DNA from 3 places in the Pseudoalteromonas sp. MM1 genome. Region 1 is predicted to be linked to each of the others. Evidence: predicted binding sites of a transcription regulator. Region 1 holds the regulator's gene; each other region holds the start of a gene.
The links. Region 1 encodes sigma-54, which starts transcription at its own class of promoters, with help from an activator protein. Its sites were predicted from a motif close to GTTGGCACGNNNNTNGNNT; they were not measured.

Region 1 (6,392 bases):
CTACTTAGAGTACTTGATGTGCGTAAAAAGGCGCTTTCTCAATTTGGCATTCACAACATTAAAACAGGTGATGCACTTTCGCAGTTAGAAGAAAAACTTGTGCCGCTTTATTTATTTCATCGCTATCAAGTAGAGGCTGCAGTTAAACTCATTGCGGGGGTTAACTACGAATACGAAACACGCAACAACTCACCTGCTAAGGGCGCGCAAGTGGTTGCAAAAGCGCAACAGCAAGAGGCACTCAGTGCTATTTTAACGACATTAAAACCTGCTAATTTAATGTTGCCAGAGTCGGTGTTAGCGCTTATTCCGCCAAAAGCGTATGGTGAGTCTAAATCGCGTGAAAGCATAACAGGGCGTACAGGTTTGACACTTGACGCAATGGCTTTACCAGAAGTAGCTGTACAGCATAGCTTATCGTTATTGTTAAACCCGCAGCGTTTAAATCGTTTAGCTCAACAACAAGTACGTAATTATAATTTTTATAGCTTAGATGAGTTGCTTGAGCAGCTTTACCGTCACGTTTTTAAAGTGTCATCACCTAATACGATGAAAGGAAAAATCACCCAACGGGTGCAGTTTATAACTGCAAAAAATATGGCTGATTTGGTCTCTAGCGACAAAGTAAGCCCAGAGGTACAGGCGCAGTTACGCTACTACTTGGTAAAACTAAGTAATGATTACAATCAAAACTCAATGTTAAGCAATACCAGCGTAGGAGAGAGTGCGTTTAAACAGTATTTAGCAGAGCAGATTAAACAGTTTTTAAAAGTAGGCAAGTGGCCTGAAAACTTTACTAATTTACCAATGCCACCGGGCTCACCAATATAGTTGTATGTTTTAGTGTGTAGTGGCTACTTAACCTGAGTTCAGGTTGTTAAATAAGTAGCCACGTTGCGGTGCCTAAAAAGGCAAAAATACCGACAATATCAGTCACTGTTGTTAGTACAACGCTGCCGGCAAGTGCAGGGTCTATATTCATTTTTTTCAATAAAATAGGAATACATGCGCCAGCGACACCCGCCACTACAAGGTTCATAAACATTGCAAATGCGAGCACGCCACCAAGCATAAAATCCCACTGCCAAAGTGCAATTACACCTGCAATGAGTAATGACCAAATAATCCCGTTTAATGCACCTATAGCCAGCTCTTTAGCCATTAAAAAGCGTTGGTTGGTTTGATTTATATGGCCCACGGCAATACCGCGAATAACCAGTGTTAATGACTGACTACCTGCTACACCACCCATTGAGGGCACAATGCCATTAAGTACGGCTAAAATAGGTAAAATATCTAGGGTGCTTTCAAAAAAGCTGGCCACAAAGGCAGCAGCCAAAGCGGTAAGTAAATTAACACCTAGCCATACTGAGCGTTTCTTTGAGCTTTTTAAAACCGGTGCAAAGGTGTCTTCCTCATCATCAAGACCAGCAAGACTCAATAAGCTGTGCTCTGCATCTTCACGAATAACATCAACAATATCGTCAATGGTGACACGTCCAAGCAAGTGTGCGTTATCATCGACTACTGGTGCCGATATCCAGTTATGGCGTTCGAATAATTGAGCGACTTCACTTTCATCCATCGAGATAGGGATAGACTCACAGTCTTCATCCATTAAATCCCGTACTATCTTTTCAGGCGGATTAGTTAAAAGCGTACTAAGTGATAACGCACCTAAAAAACAGTTATGCTTATCAACAACGTATAAATCATCAGTGCCTTCTGGTAGTTCACCTCGTAGCCTAATATAACGCAGTACAACATCCAGCGTAACGTCTGGGCGAATGGTCACCGTATCGGTGTTCATTAACGCGCCAGCTGAGCGCTCTTGGTAAGATAAAGCCTGTGTAGCTCGTTCACGGTCTTGCGTATCCATCGCACTAACCACATCTTTGTACACAGTGTCAGGTAAGCTTCTAAGTACTTCACCTAAATCATCGTGGCCCATATCCTCAGTGGCGGCGGCAATATGCTCAGGTTCCATTTGTGCAATGATACCTAAACGTACATCTTCAGAGAGCTCTTCTAGTACATCTCCTTGTACATCTGGGTCAACCAGCTGCCAAAGCATGCGTCTAATTTTATGCGGAGAGGATTCAAGTAAAAGGGCAGTATCACATGGAGCCGTTTTTGCTAGCATGCGTCTTACTTGAACAAATTGCCCACTATTAAGTGATTTAGTCACCTGTTTTAGTTGTCGCAGTGGGTAGTCTTGTTCAAACGCTTCTGGCATTGGCATCCTAATTTTTTATATACAAGGGGGAGACGATTAACCGCATTGCGGTTAATCTAATTAAACACTATTCGCTTAGCAAGCTACACAAACTAATCAAGGCGTAAAGCAAAATGTATGAGTAAGCTTAGTAATTAAACGTTTATTCTTGTTCGTTAAATCGCTGTGCGATTAGTTGCCCAACAGCGTGGAGAGCTTGTTCTGAGTCTGGGCCTTCACATACAACTTTAACTTCTTTACCTTTACTACTTTCGAGTAGCATTAAGGCTAATACGCTATCACCCGCGGCTTCTTTATCATCTTGATGTAAGGTAATTTTAGCATCAAACTGCACAGCTAATTGCGCAAGTACCGTTGCCGCTCTGGCGTGTAAGCCTAATTTATTTTTTATTAAAAACGTGTCTTCACAGCGCATAAATTACTATACCTAAACTGAACAGGTTATTATTTTAAGGTTACTTTTCTTGCTCACGATGGCGAATTTTGACATTCGGGTGTGTCATGGCAAAGCTCTCACCTATAGTTTGGGCTAAATAAACCGAGCGGTGTTGCCCACCAGTACAACCTATAGCAATAGTGAGGTAGCTGCGGTTATTACGTTCTAAATGTGGTAACCAAGTTTGCACAAAGGTTTGAATTTGCCAAGTGAATTTTTGCACTATGCTGTGATTTGCCAAAAAATCTTTTACTGGTTGATCAAGACCTGTAAGCGGTTTTAATTCAGGCTCCCAGTGCGGGTTTGGTAAAAAGCGAGCATCAAACACATAATCAGCCTCTTTAGGTATGCCGTGTTTAAAGCCAAACGATTCAAACGTTACAATAAGTTGTTTATCTTTTTTACCGAGTATTTTTTCGCGAATTGACTCAGCTAATTGGTGGACACTTAAATCAGTCGTATCAAGCATAAAATCTGCGCGAGTTACGAGTACATCAAGCAGTTCTTTTTCTTTTTTTATTGCTAAATCAAGCGGTAATGAATCGATAGATAAAGGGTGTAATCTGCGTGTTTCTGAAAAGCGTTTGATCAGTGTTTGATCATCACTATCTAAATAAAATAATGTAGGTTTAGCAAAGTCAGGAAGATACTCAAGAATATCGTTAAATTCGTCTTGTTCTTTTGGGATATTACGAACATCTATACTAACGGCTATTTTGTCATAGTTATCTGAAACACTACGTACTAAGGAAGGCAGTAAGTTGACCGGAATATTATCGACGCAATAATAACCTAAATCTTCAACCACGCGTAAAGCAACCGATTTACCCGAACCAGAGCGGCCGCTTATGATAATTAACTCCATTTATAGCCCTTAGTATTTACTATGATTGATCAACAATAACTTGATACAGCTCTGCATCGGTTTTAGCACTACGCAGCTGTTTACAAAATTCTTTATTGTTCAGTTTATCAGCTATGGTTGCCAGAGTCTTTAGATGCTGTTGGTTATCACCATCTGGTACGATGAGTGCAACAAAAATATCAACAGGGCAGTTATCAATAGCATCAAAGTTAACAGGTGTGTCGCTAACAAGTACTAAAGCCAGCGGCTCTTCAACCCCAGCCATTCTACCGTGCGGAATGGCGATACCTCGGCCTATGCCCGTACTGCCTAGTTTTTCTCTGCTTGCCAGTGCATTAAGAATATCTTGTTGTGGTAAATAAGGAAGCTTTTCATGAGCCAGCTCACTGATAAACTCTAAAATTCTTTTTTTACTACTAAAAAGGACCGCAGCTTTGCTGCAGTCCTGGCATACTAATGTACTTAATTTCATAATATTAGTGTCTAGCAAGCTTCTCTTTATGTTTTATGACTTGACGATCGAGCTTGTCAATCAACGAGTCTATAGCGGCATACATATCTTGGTGCTCTGTTGAGGCAAATAAATCTGCGCCACTTACATGAATAGTCGCTTCTGCTTTTTGGTTGAGTTTTTCTACATCGAGAATGACATGCACATTACTAATATGATCTGAGTGCCTTTCTAGCTTTGCAAATTTATTATTTACATAGTCTCTAAGTGAATCAGTTACTTCTACGTGACGACCAGTTAGGTTTAGTTGCATAAGCATTTCCTCTTTGTTTTTTACGTCTTATATCAAACTCTTTCTCTGATTTGACGGTGGAATAGCTAGCGATTCACGGTATTTTGCTATTGTGCGTCTAGCTACTTTAATTCCTTGCTCTGCTAATATATCCGCAATTTTACTATCACTCAATGGTTTAGCAGAGTTTTCCGCGGCAATTAGCTTTTTAATTAGGGCACGTATTGCGGTTGACGAACACTCGCCGCCATTTTCAGTGCTTACGTGGCTTGAGAAAAAATACTTAAGCTCAAAAATACCACGTGGCGTATGCATATATTTTTGCGTAGTTACACGCGAAATTGTCGATTCATGCATTTCTACCATTTCAGCAACATCGTTTAAAACCATCGGCTTCATGGCTTCAGGGCCATGTTCAAAAAATGCTTGTTGCTGTTTTACAATACAATTAGTTACTTTTAGCAGCGTGTCGTTTCTGCTTTCAAGGCTTTTAATAAACCATTTAGCTTCTTGTAAGTGAGAGCGAATAAATTGGCTATCACCGCTTGATTTTACGGTACGTGACATAGCCGCGTACTGACTATTCACGCGTATTTTTGGCATGCTATCTGGGTTTAGTTCTACCACCCAGCGGCCTTTTATTTTTTTTACCGACACATCCGGTATTACATACTCAGACTCTTCCCTTACTATTGTGTCTGCAGGTTTTGGGTTGAGGGTATGTATGAGGGTCATAACCTCTTTAAGCTCGTCTTCTTTAAGCTTAGTCTTTTTCATTAATGTACGATAGTCGCGTGCCGCTAATAGATCAATGTGATCGGTTAAGATCATTTTAGTTTGTTCTATAAAAGGGGTGTCTTTATCAAACTGGTTTAGCTGAATACACAAGCACTCTTGCAAACTGCGCGCGGCTATACCGACAGGGTCAAATAACTGAATACGCTTTAAAACGGCTTCTATTTCATCAAGTTCAACTTCAACTTCGTCATCGTTTTCTTGGTTGAAGCTTTCTAAAATTTCTTCGCAACTTAGCGTTAAAATACCCGAGTCATCGACAGCTTCTACAATGGCTATAGCAATTGCTTCGTCAGTTGGGCTAAAAGGAGTAAGCTGAAGCTGCCACATTAAATACTCATGTAGTGTTTCAGTAGAGGCGCCCTGATAAATAGACTCATCTTCTGGCATTGGGCCTGAGGATGCAGCTGGGGCTGCGCTCATGTACTCATCCCAAGTTACATCCATTGCCATATCATCGCTAACGGTGTCTTTATTTAAAGCTTCGCCACTGTCTTGCTCGTACTCGCTGGTTGTATCGTCAGAAGATGCGCTTACGGTTATATCATCCGCATCAGCTTTTTGCTCATTTTTTCCAGCCGACTCTTCCGTGTAATCCTGTTCTTCTACTTCCAATAGCGGGTTGCTATCAAGTGCTTCTTGTATTTCTTGCTGGAGATCCAATGTACTGAGCTGCAGCAAGCGAATCGCTTGTTGCAATTGTGGAGTCATTGTAAGTTGCTGGCCCATGCGCAGCTGTAATGATTGCCTCATGTATCTCTAACAATCCTTTTATGTTGTTATAATTAATATTAGCAGATGCTTGTAGGTGTGGCTTAAATGTTACAGCCTAAATTGCTCGCCTAAATAAACATCGCGTACAGTTTTGTCATTTAATACGTGTTCTGGAGTGCCAGATGCAATTAGCTCCCCATGAGAAACAATGTAGGCTTTTTCACAAACATCAAGGGTTTCTCTTACATTGTGATCGGTAATTAATACGCCAATGCCACGGTTTTTAAGATGTTCAATTATTTTCTTTATATCTAACACTGAAATCGGATCAACACCAGCAAAAGGCTCATCCAATAAAATAAATTTTGGGTTTGCAGCCAGTGCTCTGGCAATCTCTACACGGCGGCGTTCGCCGCCAGAAAGCGCCATACCTTGGCTATCACGAATGTGCTGAATACTAAATTCATCAAGTAAGTTATTGAGCGTTTCTTCTCGCGCGGCTTTATTTAGCTCTTTACGCGTTTCTAAAATAGCCATTAGGTTTTGATAAACTGTTAGCTTTCTAAATATTGATGACTCTTGTGGTAAATAGCCTATGCCTAA
Region 2 (6,392 bases), 1.5 Mb from region 1:
ATGACGCTACCTTTTAAGTATTGCACACCTGAAAATGCATCCGAAACGCTCACACCCGCAGCTGCAAATACTTGCTGTACATTAACCATAGCTTGTTCAGGTACACTGACCATTGGGGTTGGTAATGCGTCGTTTTGTAAGCTAGCAGCCAGTAAGTTTTTAATTGTACCGAGCACAGGCCCTGCTGATTGAATGGTCATTGCCGCAGAAAATATAATGTCATCTTTAGTGATATCTCCTGAACTTACCACGACATTTTCATAACTATTTACAGCCGCTTGAAGGCCCAGCTGAGCATCTGTTATTAGTGGCGCTTCTTCGCTCACTAATGCGTAAGTAGAAGAAGGCTGAATAGAGCGACCTTGAGAATCCTTTAAACCTGTAGTTAATACATTTATATATGAACTACCCGGTGTGAATGGCTTTAATGGAATAATAGCCACAGCATCGCCAGAGGCTTGGGAAATAAAATCTACGCCGTAGGTTAATTCGCCAACCAATTTACAGGCTGTACCAGCGGTAACTACAGAACATTCTGTATCCGTAAGGCTTGCGCCCATCACAACTTCAAAAATTCTTACCGTACCAGGCGACGCTGCAGAAGCTTCATCAAGCGATACACCAGTCGGGAAAGTTAAATCAATTTTGTAAGGTACTTGTGATGACCAGCCATCTAAAGCACCTAACGCTAACTGCGGATCTGCATAAGCAGTGCGGGGCACAGAAACGTTATCGTCGTCTAATTCACCTGGAATATTAATTGTGCCATCTTGAGTGCCACTCATTAATAAATCGTTAGGGACAGATAAAACCCCATTAGCAGGGTCAAAGGTCACCGTAGCATTAGGTATTATGGTTGCAGTATCGTTTTTGACATCTTCTAATGTTTCTCCGCCGCCACAACCTGCTAATGCAGCTGTAACTGAGAGTGAGAGTAGCATTTTTTTCATATTTTTAGCTCCGCACATATCTTTATTTTTATAGTGTGTTCATTCAAAGTAAGTGTGTTTAATCAGTGTAGTAAAGTTAAAACAATGTAATCAGTTTATTAATGAGACATTAGACCAGTTAAACTTAACGTAAAGTTTATAATTCCGCCACCTAAATTTTCAATAAATTCGATTACTTGACGATTTGCTATGTTAAAATCAAAAAAAATTTATAAATTGGTATTTATATGCAAACTTATCTAGCAACTCAAAATGCACTTCAAAATAAAGTAATATTAATTACAGGTGCCGGCGATGGTATTGGCCGCGTAGCTGCTATTACCTATGCAAAGCATGGCGCAACAGTTATTTTACTGGGTAAAACTACAAATAAGTTAGAATGCGTTTACGATGAGATTGTTAATGCTGGTTACCCACAGCCGGCTATTGTGCCAATGGATTTAAAAGGCGCGACAAAGCAAAACTACCGCGATTTAGCAGCCACAATCGAAAGTCAATTTGGCCGATTAGACGGCTTATTGAATAATGCGGGTATTTTAGGGTCGCTCGGCCCTCTTGAGCACTTTTGCTCTTCTACGTTTGAAAACATCATGAAAGTGAATGTGACCGCACAAGCAATGATCACCAAAGCACTATTTCCTGTATTGCGTAAGTCAGATAATGCCTCTATTGTTTTCACTTCATCAAGTGTGGGGCGTAAAGGGCGCGAATTTTGGGGACCATATGCAATATCTAAGTTTGCCGTTGAAGGTATGATGCAAACTTGGGCTTGTGAAGTGGGGAAAACCAATATCCGTGTAAATTGTATAAACCCTGGTGCAACGCGTACCTCTATGCGTGCAGCGGCCTACCCGGGAGAAGATCGTGATAAGCTGGCAACCCCTGAAGATATAATGCCAACGTATTTATACCTTATGAGTGATGATTCAAGTAAGGTGAATGGCGAGTCACTCGACGCACAAACTAAAAAGTAACATTTTATTTTTCTCATTAAAAAGCCGCAATAAATTGCGGCTTTTTAGTTACTAATTGTAAAAGCTATTTACGCTTTGTTTGCTTAACACGTTGGTTATGCTTTTTAACTGCTTTGCGAATTTGGTTGATTTTAGCACGCTTATCTTTGCGTTTTTCAGGCATTACCGACAATTTAGTTTGTGTTTCACGGCCTAATTTAACCGTTTTACGTAAATAGTTAACGGTTTCTAAATCAAGTTCAGCCCAGCCACCTTGAGGTAGGCGTTTATCTAACTCTAATTTTCCGTAACGAATACGAATAAGACGAGACACTTCTACATCCTGCGATTGCCATAAACGGCGAACTTCGCGGTTACGTCCTTCGTTTAGCGTTACATTGTACCAGCGGTTAATACCTTCGCCGCCCAGTGATTTAACTGTTAAAAATTTAGCAGGTCCATCTTCAAGCTCTACGCCACGTGTTAAGTTTTTAATGGTTTCATTGGTTACTTCACCAAATACACGGGCTGAATATTCACGCTCAACTTCATAACTTGGATGCATTAATCGATTAGCTAACTCACCATCGTTAGTAAATAACATTAAACCCGCCGTATTAATATCTAATCGACCAACCGCAATCCAACGTTCACCGTCTATGCGAGGTAAACGGTCAAAAACAGTACGGCGACCTTCCGGGTCTTTACGTGTACTTAACTCACCTTCTGGCTTGTTGTACATAATTACACGACAAATGCGGTCTGCTTTTTCTTCAATTTTAACTGTGTGGCCATCAACTCGTATTAAGTCGGTTTCCTCAACACGGTCACCTAATTTAGCCACTTTACCATTAACACTAACGCGGTTTGCATCAATGTATTTTTCCATTTCACGTCGTGAGCCTACCCCGGCACGGGCTAGGACTTTTTGTAACTTTTCACCTTGAATACTCATTCGGATGGTTCTCTCACAGAAGGATCACTTAATAACTGGTTTATTTTGCTTTCTTGCTTTGCTGGCAATGCAGGGAGTTGCTCTAAACCGGTTAACGAAAAATAATCTAAAAATAATTTTGTAGTTGCATAAAGTGCTGGTTTACCAGGTACCTCTTTGTGCCCTACTACTTTAACCCACTCTCGCTCAAGGAGGGTTTTAATAATTGCCGATCCGGTTGTTACACCTCTTACTTGCTCTATTTCACCACGCGTTATTGGTTGCCTGTAAGCAATTAACGACAATGTTTCTAATAGTGCGCGAGAATATTTAGGTGCCCGTTCTTGCCATAAATTACTAAGCCAAGGACTTAAACTACTACACGCTTGAAAACGATAACCACTGCCTACTTCAACGAGCTTAATGCCACGTGTTTGATAGTGAGTATAAATAGCGTCAATTGCAGTGTTAATTCGTGACATAGAAATAGCTAAATCAGCCAGTACTGTATCTTTTAAGTGGCGTTTGCTAACAGGTTTGTCTGAGACAAATATAGCCGCTTCAATGATCTCAATTAATTGTTCATCACTAATTCGACGACCCGCCATAATATTTTGCTTTGCCCTTTAAAATACTTAGCCATCTATTATGACAGAACATCGCAAAAGGGGGAAAATATATCTGCTTTTAAAACAAATTAAATGCACAAAAAAGCCAGCAATTAATGCTGGCTATTGTATGTAGCGTATTTAACTAACATTAGCTGTTTTTATAATGCTTTAGTGCATCATCTTCAGCAACGGCTTTACCGTATTTGTTAATGTAGCCTTTAAACTCACCTTTACTGATGCGTTTATCATTGTTGCCATCCATATAACCAAAATGGTTAGAAATATCATCATCATCAGCTTCTTCTACTGAGATGTAACCATTTTTGTCGTTATCTAAACTTCTAAAATCATTTTCAATTTTATCAAACTTAGCTATTTTAGCTTTAAATGCCGACTCACTTACTTCGCTGTCAGTCGCTACCTTACCGGTATTTAACTGCATGTAAGTGTTAAATTCTTTACGACTGATCTCATTATCCATATTGGTATCAATATTTGAAAAGTGACCCCAGATGCTATCGTCATCTGCTTCTACTTTTGAAATATAACCATCGCTGTCGTTATCTAAACTTGCAAAATCGCTATCGATTTTTTCAAGGCCTTGGTTTGAGGCACAAGCGGCTAAACTTAACGAAGCTAAAATAGTTGTTGCGAGTGTTAACTTTTTCATAAGACGTATCCTTGTAGTTAGTAAATGTCACTTTAACTAATACAAGTCCAGTGCCAAAGTACGCAAGCCACCAATAATCAATAAGTTATGTAGGTTTAGTTTATTTTATATACACTAATCAATTACTTAGCTTTGCAATGATTGCTGCCTACCTTGTAATTTTTGCAAAAAAATACCCAGTACAAACTGGGTATTATTTTAATCTATATGTTACTGCGCAATTAGATTGCTGCGTTTTGATAACGCTTTACAAATTCAGTGACATTTTGGCCGTTACACTTTAATGAGTTTAAGTTACCAATTTTTTGGCGAACAGGCGCAAGACCTTTCTTTAACGCAGTGATACATAACTGTGTTTCTTGTTGTGCATCTTTTGCAAACACTTCAACTTTTGATTCAGCAGCTTGGTTAGACGTTACCTTTTTAGCAATGTCGCGAATATCCTGACCATTACATAAAACACTTTTAGAAAAACGCGATAAGTATACACCGTGCTGTGCTGCTTCTTTGCGTGCTGCACTAAAGCCTTCATTTGCACTTAATACACATAATTTAGATTCAAGTTTGTTATCTTGACTGAAGTAAGTGTTGCTTTTTGCTGATACAGACGCAGAGGCTAATAAAGCAGTAGCTAAAAGTAATTGTGTTTTCATGAGAGAGATCCTATTTGAACGACTAAACAAGTAATTTTTGCGCATTATATATTCAATAATTACGAGATCAATTGAATTTTTTATTTATTTAAATAATTAATAAAGCATTTACAATGTTTAAACCTTACGCACCAATTGATCAACATTTGCGCAGCTATTTTCTCATTTCGAGCGTGTTATGTAGGCTTATTTACTGATACAATTTAGTTATAAAAACAGAGTCTAATTAAAGGTATATTTTATGAAGGTTATTTCTTTCAATATCAATGGTCTGCGAGCACGCTTACACCAGTTACAAGCAATTATAGATAAACACCAGCCAGACATTATTGGTTTGCAAGAAATTAAAGTTCATGATGAGGCGTTCCCTCTCGAGGACGTACAAAAAATGGGTTACCACGTTTATTTTCATGGTCAAAAGGCACACTACGGTGTGGCAATGTTATGCAAAAATGAGCCTAAATCGGTCTTAAAAGGTTTTGCCAGCGACACTGAAGAAGCACAAAAACGCATGATAAGTGTGACAGTTGAGCAAGAAAATGGCCGCGACCTAACGGTAATGAATGGTTATTTTCCGCAAGGCGATAATATAAATCACGAAACAAAATTCCCTTATAAGCGCCAGTTTTACAAAGATTTAATGACCCATTTAGAAACAAACCATACGCCAGATGGAGACGTCATTGTTATGGGCGATATCAATATTTCACCTACCGACTTAGATATTGGTATTGGTGATGTAAACGCTAAACGCTGGCTTAAAACAGGTAAGTGCTCGTTTCAACCAGAAGAGCGTGAATGGCTTGCTAAATTATTGAATTGGGGCTTTAAAGATACTTTCAGGGAGCAAAACCCTGAAACAAGCGACAAATACTCATGGTTTGATTATCGCTCTAAAGGGTTTGTGGATAATCGTGGTTTACGCATTGATGTTGTACTTGCTACTCATGCCCTAGCTGAGCGCTGTATTGATACCGGTATAGATTACGAATTACGCGGCATAGAAAAGCCCTCTGACCATGCACCAATTTGGTCAACTTTTAAATAATTGCCATGTTAACGCTTGAAATACAAGGGCCACTTTGGGCCCTTGTTATCATTATTACTTTTATTAGCGTAGAAAAAACTACCTATAAAGCACTTTATAATACGCCTGCACGACAAATAGGGGTACTTGCGTGTGCGTTAGTATTTGCAATGTTATGGCAAATTAAAGCGGGTATTTTAAGCGGTCTTGATTTACACATTTTAGGTGTCACTGCCGCAACGCTTATTTTAGGGTGGCGCCTTACTATTTTAAGTAGCCTGCTAGCCATTGCCCTATTAGCGGCTTTTGCAAACATTGATATCAATCTTCTGCCCATGCAAATACTGTTTGGTGCATTTATTCCTACATTATTAAGCTACCTTGGCTTTATAATGAGTTATCAGTATTTACCGCGCCATTTTTTTGTTTATATTTTTGTCTGCTCTTTTATATTGGCAGGCTTTATTGCATGTTTAAAAATAAGCTTAGGGGCTTTGTTTTATTTGCTCATAGGGCAATATAATTGGCAAGAATTGGCGGATAATTACGTATACCTAAGTGCTATCATTTGGTTTCCTGAGGCAATGCTCAACG
Region 3 (6,392 bases), 1.2 Mb from region 1:
GCGTTTATACTCAGCAAACAATGAGTTAAAAAGCCATGCAATGCATGGCTTTTTTTATGCTGGCGCTAAACTTGCTAACTTCACCTACTATTAATGAGATAAAAAATAGATAGGTGTAAAAATATGATCAGTATTCCTTCAGTTGGCGAAGCCGAAAAGCTCATCGAAGAAAAACTCGGTGGGTGGTTTGATGTCGTTATTAGCCACATCCCAAACTTTATTGTGGCCGTGGTGATAGCCATTGTATTTTCAATAATAGCGCGCTTTGCCGGTCAGCTGATGAAAAACCTATTAAGGCGTTCACTCGACTCAAAACAAATAGCCGACCTAATGGCCTCTATTTTTAAGGTCATTGTGTTATGTGTGGGCCTATTTATCGCTTTAGATTTTATGGGGTTAAAAGGCACAGTTACATCGTTACTAGCGGGTGCGGGTATTGTGGGTTTAGCTATTGGCTTTGCTTTTCAAGACATGACCGAGAACTTAATTGCCGGTATTGCTATGGGAATACGCAAGCCATTTAAAGCGGGTGATGTAATTGAAACCGACGATGTATTTGGCTCGGTACATTCTATAAACCTGCGTAACACGCTAATAGAGAGCTTTTACGGGCAGTTAATACTGGTACCTAACAAGGTATTATTTAGAAATGTGTTAAAAAACTACACCACGTTAGGCGTTAGACGAATAGAAGTACCGGTGGGTATTTCATACGGCGACGACATTGAAAAAGCCAAAGAAGTTATCGTTGATAAAATTAACGAGTTTGACTTTGTAATACGTAAAGATGAAACCGCTGTGTACGCAGAAGGTTTTGGCGACAGTAGCATTAATTTACTGGTGTGGTTTTGGATAAAATACCCAGGCGAGCCAGACTTTATGACAGTACGTCACAAGGGCGTAGTGGCCGTTAAACAAGCACTTGATGCTGCAGATATTAGTATTCCATTCCCAATACGTACGTTAGATTTTGGCATTAAAGGCGGTGAAAAGCTCGATGCCATGATAAGCGATAAAATAAACCAGCAGTCAGCAAATAAAGAGGGTGATAATAATACTGATGCAAGCCAAGGTGAGTAAATAATTTAAAACTCACAACGCAAAAGCATTGGGAAATAGTTACCGACTATCAGCGCGTTTTTACAAAGTAAAAGCGCGGTGATATATACCATTAATTAAGTCGTTTTAAAATGTTGATTGATATTTAACCTTTCGTACTTTAAATTTAACACTTTAAAAATAATGGATTATTTTAATGAGCTCCTTTTCTTCAAGCGCAAAAAACACCTACTTAAATATTATAATCATCATCCTAAAGAAGTTGGTTCACAACTTTATATTAGGAATAAACAATATTACGACTCAAAAGGTTTTACCTCTACAGACTGCATCACTTATGCATTGAATGTAATGTCTGCTGCGTTTTCAGAGGTAGGCAATAGTGAGGCTAAAAATACGATTTGGAAAAAGGGACACAGTGGTATTATTACAGCTCAATATTTAGTGAGTAACCTCGGTTGGGAAACCGTTTATATTAATGCTGATATTAATCACCCCGCAGATGGCGAAAATAAACACCCTTTGGCATATTTGCAGCAAGTTAAAAGGGATGGTAAATACTATAATGTCCCTGTTCATCATGCTCTGACGAATTATCGCCCAACTGATAAAGAATCGGCTCAGGAGCAAGGTTTGTGGAAGATCTATAAATCAAGAGGTTTAAAAGTAGGCCCAACAACACTTAATATAGTTGACTATAACACCATGAGAAAAGTTCCTTTTGGATTCGGCGTTTCAAATGGTGGTATGCATACATGGCTTTTTTCTGAAGGATATGTTTATGAAGTTCATTGGGATGGTATTGGTGCTAGCCTTTACGAAAAAACACCTTTGAATTTATTTAACTGGTTATCTGGTGTTATTATTGTACCAAAAGATTCATCAGGATTATTAAAATCACTACCACAAGTGGCTCGGCATTTACATGAATAAAAAAAGCATAACTCATTGCTCTATCATTTTATTTATTTTAAGTTTTATTATAGGCTGCAATCCATTAAATAATACTCAGCAAGATAATACTAAAGAGCTTAATAAACGGTATGGTTTAAGTTATCAATTAACAGTTGAAAACAATAACGCAGGAATTACTTTTTTTGATCGCGATAATAATTTTATATCCAAGCTAACTTTACCCGATGAAAGTGCATACGTGAGAAGAAAAGAGTTATTAGAATTTTGCGATGAAGACAACTCTTTATGTCCGGATATGAAGCCTGAAAGTAGTTTAGTTAGTTGGTCGCCAGGTGGTGATTTTTTAGCCGTTTTTGCAGGGGACACCCAAGGTTTTTGGTTTGTACCAACTATTGAAATAACCAAGTCTGCATTTAATGAAAGGCATATACTCAAGATTGGACTTCATCAAACAACTAACCGCTTTAATATCGGTTTGTTTCATCAAACCGGAGGGTGGTTGAATAACGAACAATATGTTTTTTCTGCAGGTATAAGTGGTGACAATTTTGTTTATAAGTTCAACACAAAAACAAAGGAACTTAAGGGTTTTCCTTTTGAGCTAAATGAAGGCTCTACAGTGAGCAATTTTGAAGAAGTGTTTGTAGATAGTTATTATTCGCAAAAAAATAGTTTTAAAATAAGTGATGTGGCTAAACAACTAGAAGAATTAAAATAAAAAGCGCCGCTTGTGTTGGAGTAACAAGCAGCGCTGAGAAATAAGTTAGGAAAAAGGTATATTAAATAACACTAATTTTATTACGGATGATTTTAACGCCATCCATGTTTTCTAAAAACTTTTGCGCAAGTGCACGTTGAAAACCTGTTTGCGCTTCACCGTATAAATCTACTTCACCGTCTTCTACCTGCACGCGAATATCGTTTAATGCTAAATTTGGGTTAGTGCGTAACGTATTGGTGATTGTTTGTTGTAAGTTAGGTTGAGTAGCCACACTGCTTACTACGGCTAAGTTAGTTGCTGCACTTACTTTTGTAGCGCAAGCTAATAAAAATAAACAACAAAATGATACTAAAGCGATAGTTAACTTAAAGCGGTTCATAACTTTATCCTTACATTACGGTTAATAGTGCAGCAATTATTAGCTGAGTTACTTTCTCAGTTACAATTTCGATGCCAATTTTAATCTATTGAAATGTAAAGGTATTTTGTTAAGTGGAATTTCAGGTGGGCAATAATTACATTTTAATGGGAATGAGTTACATGCTTGGGTTACATTTGTAACAGGTACAAATAAGCCGGCAATTGCCGGCTTATTTAGGGGGTAGGGGGTTATTTCTTTTTATTTTTAGCTTTGGCTTTTTTCTTAGCTTTCATCTTTACAGGGTCTTTACGCTTTTTAGCGGGTGGCTTAGCCTCTTTATGCTGTGGCTCAAGCCCTTTAATTATACGGCGCTTAAGCTTTTGCTCTGTGTAGCGTTCAACCTTGTATAAAATACCAATGTCGTGTGCTTCAACAAGCGATATTGCAATCCCTTTTTTACCAGCACGGCCAGTACGGCCAATACGATGTACATAAACATCGGCAGTGCGTGGCATATCAAAGTTAATTACGTGGCTAATGTCAGAAACGTCAATACCACGGGCCGCAACGTCGGTTGCTATTAATATGCGCGTTTTACCACTGTGAAAGTTTTCCATGGCTTTCATGCGCTTATCTTGCGGCATTTCTCCACGTAGCCATGCTGCTTTTACACCATTATTAGTAAGCTCACCAATAAGTGTTTCTAGGCGCTCACGGGTTTTAACAAATACAATGGCTTTACTTACGTCTGGGCCATTTAAGGTATTTACTAAAAGCTCTAGTTTGTGGTGGTAGTCATCAGCAAGGTGAACCCACTGGTGAATTTTTGCTTTTTCTTTACGCGATGATTCCGCCTCAAGTAACGCTGGGTCGTTTAAAATACGCTCTGCAAATAACTCAACGCTATCGCCTTCTAAAGTCGCAGAGAATAAAAAGCACTGACGACGGTTTTTAGCTTCGTCACATATGCGCAGCATTTCTTTTCTAAAGCCCATGTCTAACATGCGGTCAGCTTCATCAAGAATAAGCATTTCTACGTTTTCAGCATGGAAATTTTCGGTTTCAAGGTATTCCATTAAACGCCCTGGTGTGGCGATTAAAATATCGTTATTGTTTTCAAAAATTTCTTTGTGGGTGCCGTAGTTTATACCACCTGTTACTACACCAATTTTAAGGTGAGTGCCTTTAGCAAGCAGTTCACATTGCTCATGAATTTGATAAGCCAGTTCACGGGTTGGGGTCATTATTAACACACGTGCAAAACCTGGGTCGCGACGCGGAAAATCCATTAAATATTGAATAGCCGGAATTAAAAATGCCGCCGTTTTACCTGTGCCAGTAGGTGCTGATGCTAAAATATCGCGACCTTGCAGCGCTTCAGGAATAGCTTGTTGTTGAATGCTGGTTGGTGTCTCGTAGCCCATTTTATCAATGGCGTTGAGTAGTTTAGTATCAAGATCAAATTCAGAAAATTGCATAGAGTGTCTAAAATAAGGGACAATTACCTGCAATTATACGCGCTATACGCCAGTTGGTGAATGAAAAGGTGAAAAAATGTCAGGGTTTACGTTTAAACAATTTAAGGTTGAGCACGATAAGTGCGCCATGAAAGTCTCAACCGATGGCATTTTACTTGGCGCTTGGGCTAATTTAAGTGATGCAAAGTCACTACTCGATATAGGCACAGGTACCGGTTTACTCGCACTTATGTGTAAACAGCGCCAACCGGCACTTAGTATAACTGCTGTTGAAATTGATGAAGCAGCTTACAAGCAAGCACAACAAAATATAGCCTCTAGTCCGTGGCCAAATATCACAGTAAAGCACACCACTATTCAAACGTTTAAACAGGCGCTGCCATTTGATATTGTGATATCTAACCCCCCTTATTTTAACCACAGCTTAAAAGGGCTAAGCGATGCCCGTAACACCGCACGCCATACCGATGGTTTAAGTTTTGACGAGTTAATAAATGCCTATATGCGTTTAAGCCATAAGCATTCGTGTTTTAACGTAATTTTACCCACCACAGAGGCGGACATATTTATTGAATTGGCAAAACAAAACGGGCTTTATTTAAACGCGCACTGCCAAGTAAAAACCACACCAAGTAAAGCATTTAGCCGCAGTTTAATGCGCTTTAGCTTAGTAAACACTTTACCTGAGCTTACCTCCCTATGCATAAAAGATGAAAACAATCGCTACAGCGATGATTATATTGCGTTATGCAAAGCGTTTTACTTGAAGATGTAATGTTAAAACTACTCTTGCTATGATAATAAAAAATTTTGTAGGAATTTAAAAATGAAAGGAATGAACAAGCTAGGGTTTCTAACTACACTCGCTGCGGCTTTATTTTTAAGCCAAGGTGCGCTTGCAAACATGACTCCTGTTGGGCTTTGGAAAACCATAGATGAAGACACCAACGAATCTAAATCGTACGTACGTATTACTCAAAACGATAAGGTGTTAAGTGGTAAAGTTGAGACTATTTTAGACCCTGCTAAACAAACCGGTATTTGTAAAGAGTGCGATGGCGCATTAAAAGATCAGCCTATTTTAGGGATGACTATTATCACTGACGTTAAGCCAGAAGGTGATGGCGTGTGGGGCGATGGTGAAATACTTGACCCTACAAATGGTAAAACCTATACCGTGCAACTAACGCCACAAAACAACGGTAAAACGTTAGAAGTACGTGGCTATATTGGCTTTTTTTACCGTAACCAATATTGGGAGCGCATAGAGTAGCGTTACTCGCTTGCTGTTTTTAAAAATTCGCGTTTAAGCCACGCTCGTAATGCGCTTACTTGTGGGTGATTAAGCATGGCGTGGCTTGTTGCAAAATAAAACTGCTGATGCGGATTTACAATGCTTTGGCCAATTTGCGTGAGCATGCCGTGCTTAATATCGTCGCATACAAATTGTTTGTGGGTGACCAAAACGCCAAGCTGGCGCATAGCGGCTTGCGTTGCTTGCACTGAAATATTAAAGGTTAAGTTATTATGCTGCTTAGGCTGCGCTAAATTATTGGCCTCGCACCATGTTTGCCAATCGTTTTGCCTACGTGGGTTGGTAACGTAGATTGCTTTAAAACGCTGCAGCAAATTTTGCGCGGTTAATTCATCTTTATTTAATCCAACTAAAAGTTGTGGGTTACACACTAAAATTAACTGATCGTCGGCTAGCTTTTCACAGTGATATTTTTGCCACTGATCGGGCTGACCATGAATAATCGCTGCATCAATCCCTTCGCGATCTAAATCAAATTCTCCCACCAAGTTAGAAATACGGATGTCACTATTTGGCGAAATGCGCTGAAAATCAGCCACCCTA

Region 2: a site for sigma-54 is predicted at 4,158-4,176, ahead of QUE46_RS07340 (EF-hand domain-containing protein). Genes of this name have one in related genera too.
Region 3: a site for sigma-54 is predicted at 3,135-3,153, ahead of QUE46_RS03060 (BON domain-containing protein). Genes of this name have one in related genera too.

The regions. Positions count from the first base shown of each region.
Region 1 is NZ_AP027922.1:3,131,076-3,137,467, reverse strand. Features, by position in the region: gene QUE46_RS14140 (zinc-dependent metalloprotease) at 1-831, shown strand, start outside; gene mgtE (magnesium transporter) at 878-2,236, opposite strand; gene QUE46_RS14130 (HPr family phosphocarrier protein) at 2,379-2,651, opposite strand; gene rapZ (RNase adapter RapZ) at 2,692-3,537, opposite strand; gene ptsN (PTS IIA-like nitrogen regulatory protein PtsN) at 3,557-4,009, opposite strand; gene hpf (ribosome hibernation promoting factor) at 4,014-4,301, opposite strand; gene QUE46_RS14110 (RNA polymerase factor sigma-54) at 4,329-5,828, opposite strand; gene lptB (LPS export ABC transporter ATP-binding protein) at 5,898-6,392, opposite strand, start outside.
Region 2 is NZ_AP027922.1:1,604,849-1,611,240, reverse strand. Features, by position in the region: gene QUE46_RS07360 (VolA/Pla-1 family phospholipase) at 1-950, opposite strand, end outside; gene QUE46_RS07355 (YciK family oxidoreductase) at 1,178-1,924, shown strand; gene rluB (23S rRNA pseudouridine(2605) synthase RluB) at 1,989-2,858, opposite strand; gene scpB (SMC-Scp complex subunit ScpB) at 2,855-3,445, opposite strand; gene QUE46_RS07340 (EF-hand domain-containing protein) at 3,597-4,118, opposite strand; gene QUE46_RS07335 (exonuclease III) at 4,340-4,771, opposite strand; gene xthA (exodeoxyribonuclease III) at 5,013-5,819, shown strand; gene QUE46_RS07325 (energy-coupling factor ABC transporter permease) at 5,825-6,392, shown strand, end outside.
Region 3 is NZ_AP027922.1:691,188-697,579, forward strand. Features, by position in the region: gene QUE46_RS03045 (mechanosensitive ion channel family protein) at 124-1,080, shown strand; gene QUE46_RS03050 (hypothetical protein) at 1,243-1,992, shown strand; gene QUE46_RS03055 (hypothetical protein) at 1,985-2,692, shown strand; gene QUE46_RS03060 (BON domain-containing protein) at 2,754-3,074, opposite strand; gene srmB (ATP-dependent RNA helicase SrmB) at 3,305-4,534, opposite strand; gene QUE46_RS03070 (tRNA1(Val) (adenine(37)-N6)-methyltransferase) at 4,611-5,309, shown strand; gene QUE46_RS03075 (DUF2147 domain-containing protein) at 5,361-5,807, shown strand; gene QUE46_RS03080 (LysR substrate-binding domain-containing protein) at 5,810-6,392, opposite strand, start outside.